2 linked regions of the Hydrogenovibrio crunogenus genome follow. The protein of the gene in region 1 interacts with the protein of each later gene in a pairwise test. Links are inferred from orthologs where the notes say so. Each region holds a gene or a part of one and is shown on either strand. Other genes may lie near its edges.

What was found.
Region 2: the proteins of ftsA (region 1) and GHNINEIG_RS08570 interact in binary tests that used the Escherichia coli proteins (3 or more experiments, as listed by UniProt). The link is inferred for Hydrogenovibrio crunogenus from one-to-one orthologs.

What each region holds. Positions count from the first base shown.
Region 1 is NZ_CP032096.1:666,099-669,247, forward strand. Bases 118-2,936 are described here. They hold ftsA (cell division protein FtsA), read left to right. Parts: upstream 118-809; coding sequence 810-2,063; downstream 2,064-2,936. Other genes in these bases: GHNINEIG_RS03085 (cell division protein FtsQ/DivIB), read left to right, coding at 118-735; lpxC (UDP-3-O-acyl-N-acetylglucosamine deacetylase), read left to right, coding at 2,135-2,936. Also shown: GHNINEIG_RS03080 (D-alanine--D-alanine ligase), read left to right, coding at 1-27; more of GHNINEIG_RS03085, read left to right, coding at 49-117; more of lpxC, read left to right, coding at 2,937-3,055. UniProt on the Escherichia coli protein: Essential cell division protein that assists in the assembly of the Z ring. May serve as the principal membrane anchor for the Z ring.
Region 2 is NZ_CP032096.1:1,791,219-1,794,374, reverse strand. The notes cover bases 247-3,072. They hold GHNINEIG_RS08570 (rod shape-determining protein), read right to left. Parts: upstream 2,270-3,072; coding sequence 1,223-2,269; downstream 247-1,222. Other genes in these bases: gatA (Asp-tRNA(Asn)/Glu-tRNA(Gln) amidotransferase subunit GatA), read left to right, coding at 2,976-3,072; gatC (Asp-tRNA(Asn)/Glu-tRNA(Gln) amidotransferase subunit GatC), read left to right, coding at 2,669-2,956; mreC (rod shape-determining protein MreC), read right to left, coding at 318-1,160; mreD (rod shape-determining protein MreD), read right to left, coding at 247-328. In the rest of the region: more of mreD, read right to left, coding at 1-246; more of gatA, read left to right, coding at 3,073-3,156. UniProt on the Escherichia coli protein: Forms membrane-associated dynamic filaments that are essential for cell shape determination. Acts by regulating cell wall synthesis and cell elongation, and thus cell shape.

The sequences.
Region 1 (3,149 bases):
AAGCTAGTTTCATTGACACTGCCATAAACGGACTGGGCTGATACTACGGTGAAAAAGAAATTATCTTTAGCGTTTGTTTTAAGTTTGTTTATCTTGATTGCTGTTTGGATTTTTTTTTCACCTGCGCGTGTATTAACTGAGGCTCAATTGAATGGGGAGCTGAAAAGAGTCTCCTCCGAAACAGTACAAAACATTGTTCAACCTTATATTGGTGAATCTTTCTGGCGAGTTGACTTAGAAAAACTTCATGCTGATTTGTTACGCTTGGAGTGGGTTTATAAAGCAAAAGTGAAACGACGCTGGCCGAATAAAGTCATTATTTCACTTGAAGAGCAAAATCCTGTCGCGCGTTGGCGTGAAGATGGTCTATTAAATCAATCGGGTGATATTTTTTACCCGCATGATATTACCCCTTTTAGAGATTGGGTTGTTCTAGAGGGAAACCCCTTGCAATCCAGAAAGCTATTGCATGATTTAATGGTCTTTCAAGAGAAGTTTAAACCCTTAGGCTGGACGATTGATATGTTAAAGCAACAGCCAGATGGGAGTTGGGATGTTCATTTTTTATCGGGCGTGACGGTGCTGCTGGATAAAGAAGCGTGGCAAGCGAAATTAAGTCGATTTATCAGGGCGCTCCCAAAGACCAAACAAACATTAAGAAAATTCGCACAAGTATTTGATTTAAGATATAGTAATGGCTTTGTTATCAAGCAGAAAAAACAGCTTGAAGAGTAGCATAAACGCTACGCCAAAGTATGGAAGCGGTAAAGTGCTTGTATTAGCATTATCCAATTAAAGGTGAAAAACGAATGGCAAGAAAGCAACAAAACCCCAACGCTAATGTTGTGATCGGTTTAGATATTGGTACTTCAAAAATTGCAGCAATCATCGGAAAAGTGAAAGAAGATGGCAATATTGAAGTGGTTGGTATGGGAACTCATCCTTCTAAAGGGCTAAAAAAAGGGGTTGTTGTTAATATTGATTCAACGGTTGAGTCGATTCAGAGAGCAATTGATGAAGCAGAAAGAATGTCCGGCATAAAGGCAGAATCCGTTTCTGTTGGTATTGCAGGTAGTCATATTGGCAGTTTTAACTCGAATGGCATGGTGGCGATCAGTAATCAGGAAGTTCAAGAAGAAGATGTTCAGCGAGTCATTGACGCAGCGCAAACCATTGCGATTCCTGGAGATCAGGAAGTATTGCACATTCTGCCTCAGGAATTCATGATCGATAACCAAGGGGGGATTCGTGAGCCCATTGGGATGTCGGGAGTGCGTTTAGAGGCAAAAGTACATATGGTGACGGGCTCAGTGAGTGCGGCACAAAATATTACCAAGTGTGTTGAACGTTGCTCCTTGAAAGTGGATAACCTGATCTTAGAACAGCTGGCGTCTTCTGAGGCGGTTCTATCAGAAGATGAGAAAGAGTTAGGGGTTTGCCTGGTTGATATTGGTGGGGGAACCACGGATATTGCGATTTTTCAAAATGGCGCAATTCGACATTCGGCTGTGATTCCGGTGGCCGGAGATCAAGTCACCAATGATATTGCGATGGCGTTAAGAACGCCTAAACAAGCGGCAGAAGACATTAAGAAAAAATATGCGTGTGCTTTACCTCAGCTAATCTCTCAAGATGAAGAAATTGAAGTGCCGAGTGTGGGGGATCGACCGGCAAGATGTTTGTCACGCCACACTTTGGTAGAAGTGATCGAACCACGTTATGAAGAACTTTTTCAGTTGATTCAAGCCGAATTACGTCGTACTGATTTTGAAAACAAAATTGCGGCGGGTATTGTGTTGACGGGAGGAAGCTCCCTAGTGGAAGGAGCGGTCGAATTGGCAGAAGAAGTATTTCATATGCCTGTACGTTTAGGAATGCCTCATGATGTGACCGGCCTTAAAGAAGAAGTGTGTAACCCTTCTTTTGCAACAACTGTCGGCCTGTTAATGTATGCAAAAGAACATCCAGGGACTCGTTTTTCCTCAGAAAAAGCAAGTGAATTAACGTTAGATAAAGAATCTGTTCTTGAAAAAATGAAAAGCTGGTTCAGTAAAAATTTTTAGAAAGAGCGGTTTGCTATCTGTGTTAAAATTCACCGATTATAGTTTACTTCAATAAAGTAGAAGACAATCGCGTGAAACAAAGAACTCTTGCCAATCCTATCAAAGCTAAAGGTGTCGGGCTTCATACCGGTCATAAATCAATTATGACGTTGCGCCCGGCTCCTGTGAATACCGGAATCGTATTCCGCCGAATTGATCAAACTCCTGTCGTTGAATTTCCTGTTTCACCTGAATTAGTCAAAGAAACGATGCTGTGTACGACCATTGTGCAAGAGCAAGGCGAGCAAAAAATTAAAATTGCCACGATTGAGCATTTAATGTCAGCTCTAGCAGGCGTCGGTATTGATAATTTGTATATTGATATCACGGCCGACGAAGTGCCTATTATGGATGGGAGTGCGTCACATTTTATTTTCTTGCTACAATCAGCTGGTATTCAGCTGCAAGAGGCGCCAAAGAAATTTATACGCATTAAAAAACAGGTTCAGGTCGAAAATGAAAAAGGCGGCGTGGCGGAATTCAAACCTTATGAAGGGTTCCGTTTAAATTTTTCGATTGAGTTTGATCATCCTGCCTTTGACCAAACGGCTGAAAAAATGACGCTTAGTTTTTCTTCGACGGCTTATTTTAAAGAAGTGAGCCGGGCTCGGACTTTTGGGTTTATGAAAGACATGGAAAAGCTAAGAGCTCAAAACTTGGGGCTGGGTGCTGGGTTACATAATGCGATTGGATTGGATGAAAATGGCGTTGTGAACCAGGAAGGGCTTAGAGACAAAGATGAATTTGTGCGCCATAAGATTCTGGATGCCGTTGGGGATTTATATATGGCAGGCCATCCTATTATTGGTGAGTTTACAGCGCATAAATCAGGCCATGCATTAAATAATCAGCTACTCAGAGCGTTAGTGGCAGATTCTGAGGCATATGAAGTTGTAACGTATGATGATGAAGAGCCGCCAATTCAGTATGGTAGTAGTAAGATTCTTGTGTAACGCAATTTATTCCTGATTTTTGTTTTTATCAGATTCAAAGTGCAGTCATTCTTAGTGAAAAGAGTGACTCACGCATGCTCGGTTTGTAGAGCCC
Region 2 (3,156 bases), 1.1 Mb from region 1 along the record:
TGGATTGCTGCCAGAGAGGGTAGCCTTTAAACCTTAATCGTGAGCGTAGCATTAAGAAAGTGATGGTCACAAAAATTAAACTATGGGAGCCTAATGGGGTATTCATTGACGCATCAAATAGCAGACCTAGCGCAAAAGCTGAAAACAAGTGAGTCTGATTGAGGATTTGGGTCGACCAGAACAATAAAATTAACAGGGTAAGATAAGGCACGAAATTGATGTTAAAGCTTAAAATCATCATGCTATCAATCACAACGGAAACAAAGTAACTGAATATAAACAGCCATTTAATGTCCGAAAACCGCAGAGAGAAAACCTTATCGGACATGGTTATCACGCTCCGTTTTTTTAGACAAGATAAGTACCTTTTGAGACAGATTTAGATCTGCGACAGGCCGAGCAAAAATTTCATAATAAGGTTCACCTTTTAGAAGGTTTACTTGCCTCACCGTGGCAACAGGGTGTCCTTCCGGAAAAACATCTCCCAACCCAGATGTTTCAAGTAAGTCGCCTTCTTTGATGGAGCTAGAGTTTGGAATGAACATCAATGAAAGTTGATTGTGGCCTAAACCGTTAAGAATACCGCGTTGACCCGTTCGTTGAATTCTTACAGGCACTTGGATGTCAGGGTCTGTAATTAATTGAACGCGTGAAGATGACGGCGTCAAGGAGGTGATTTGTCCTATTAATCCTTTAGCATCAATCACAGTTTGATTGATTTTGACCCCATCTAGAGAACCCTTGTTTAACGTGTAGAATTGCGCTAGAGGTGTTTCGCTATAGGAGCTTACGTTGGCAATTTGAACGCTGGAAGAACTCATTTGACTGGCTGTTCCCAATAAACGGTTTAAGCGGTTAATCTCAAGTTTGAGCTTGCCCATTTGCTGCTGTTGTGCCTTGAGAAGTAAGTTTTCCGTTTCCAGTTGCTGGTTGCGCATTTGTAACTGGTTGATGGTGGTGTAGTCCTGTTGCATCCAATTATAGATGTCTAGAGGCAGAGTAGCCGTTCGTTCAATCGGATCGATTGTCGTGAGTAACACGTTACGAAAATTGGAAAGTAAATGGCTGTAATGATCCATTACCATTAATGCGATACTCAGGATAAAAAATAAAAGGAATTGTGTTCCTTCTTTTTGGGGTGAGGTCGTGCTGAGGTTAATAGCTAAGCCCTCCTGTGGTAGGAAGGCTTGTTATTCTTTTGAAAAAGGTAGAACCATTCATTTTAGTCAAAAGAAAAGACATCAATTCCTTTTTCATCCATAAGCTCTAATGCACGACCACCTCCGCGAGCAACACAGGTTAGAGGGTCATCAGCAATGATAACCGGAACACCAGTTTCTTCAGAAAGCATAATATTGATGTTGCGTAATAGAGCGCCCCCACCTGTTAAAACGATACCATGTTCAGCAATATCAGCTCCCAATTCCGGTGGCGTGTGCTCTAAGGCCGTTCTAACCGCACTGACGATTGCAGAAAGTGGCTCTTGTAAGGCTTCTAAAATCTCGTTGCTGTTAAGTGTGAAGCGACGAGGAACAGATTCAGCAATGTTTGCACCGTGAACTTCAAGTGTGTCTGGTTCAATTTCATGGTAAGCCGTTCCGATCTCTTTTTTAATTTTTTCAGCCGTTGCTTCCCCAATCACCATGCCGTAATTGCGACGAACATATTTGATAATGGCATCATCAAAGCGATCGCCTCCGACTTTAACAGAATCTGACCAAACAATACCGTTTAGTGACAGTGTCGCAACCTCTGTGGTACCACCCCCGATATCAACAACCATAGACCCTGTTGCTTCACTTACTGGCATCCCTGCACCGATGGCCGCCGCCATCGGTTCTTCAATAAGGTAAACTTCTCGGGCACCTGCGCCGGCAGCTGATTCACGAATTGCACGACGTTCTACTTGCGTTGAACCGCAAGGAACACAGACAAGCACGCGAGGACTTGGTTGGAAAAAACGTGCTTCATGCACTTTGCGGATAAAGGACTGAAGCATTTTTTCAGTCACTTCAAAATCAGCGATCACGCCATCTTTCATCGGGCGAATGGTTTGAATTTTTTGGTTTTCTTTCCCCAACATTCTTTTGGCGCCTTCCCCAACCGCAACAATAGAGCGAGAGTTTGACCCCTGGCGGTTATTCATAATCGCAACAACAGACGGCTCATTTAGAACCATGCCTTTGCCGCGAACGTAAATAAGAGTGTTCGCTGTTCCTAGGTCAATAGAAAGGTCGTTAGAAAAGAGTCCGATGATTTTACGAAACATTGAGGTTAGTCCTTAAAAATAGCTGATTTTAGTGGTTTCGAACAAAGTTCAAGCCGTAATCTGAAATTGAGATAACGCAATTGCCTTTTTACTTAATCCAAACTTCAAATGAATTTAATACGCTTTATTAAATTCTTGGTTATTCAAATCGGGAAAAATACCCAGAAAAATAACTAAAACATTTTATATCAAACTGGGGGTGAAAAGTCATCTATTTGCACCCAGAAATTTCATATAAACAGATGACGTCTCCTTATGGCTGAATCTTTATCTTAAAATTGATGCGGGTTTTTGTTGTTAAAGGTAAATGCAGAGGTTTTTTTAATCATTGTCTCTTTTTGAAAATAGCGAAATGTGGTAACTTAATAAGGTTTTAAATTTTTTAACTGGAGAGTTCCCGTGTCTTTAGAAAAAACTGAAGTCGATACGATTTCACGTCTTGCTGCTATTTCGGTTGATGCCTCAGAAGTCGATCAATTGACGGCTAAAATTTCTAATGTTCTTGATCTTTTTCAACGAATGGAAGCGGTGGATACAACAAATGTAGAGCCGATGTCTCATCCCTTGGATCAGGTTCAGAGATTAAGAGAGGATGTTGTGACTGAAACCGATCATCACGAAGAGTATCAAAAATTAGCACCCGCAGCCGAAAATGGCATGTATTTGGTGCCGCAAGTAATTGATTAAGAGACAGAGACGAACATAGATGCATACTTTATCTGTTAAGGAAATGAGCGAAAAGCTCCGAAATAAAGAAATTACCAGTGTTGCGTTGACGCAACATTATTTAGACCGTATTGATCAATATGACGGAGAGTTGAATGCCTACGTTACGGTCACACCGGAATTGGCAATGGAAATGGCCAGACAGGCCGATCAGATGATTG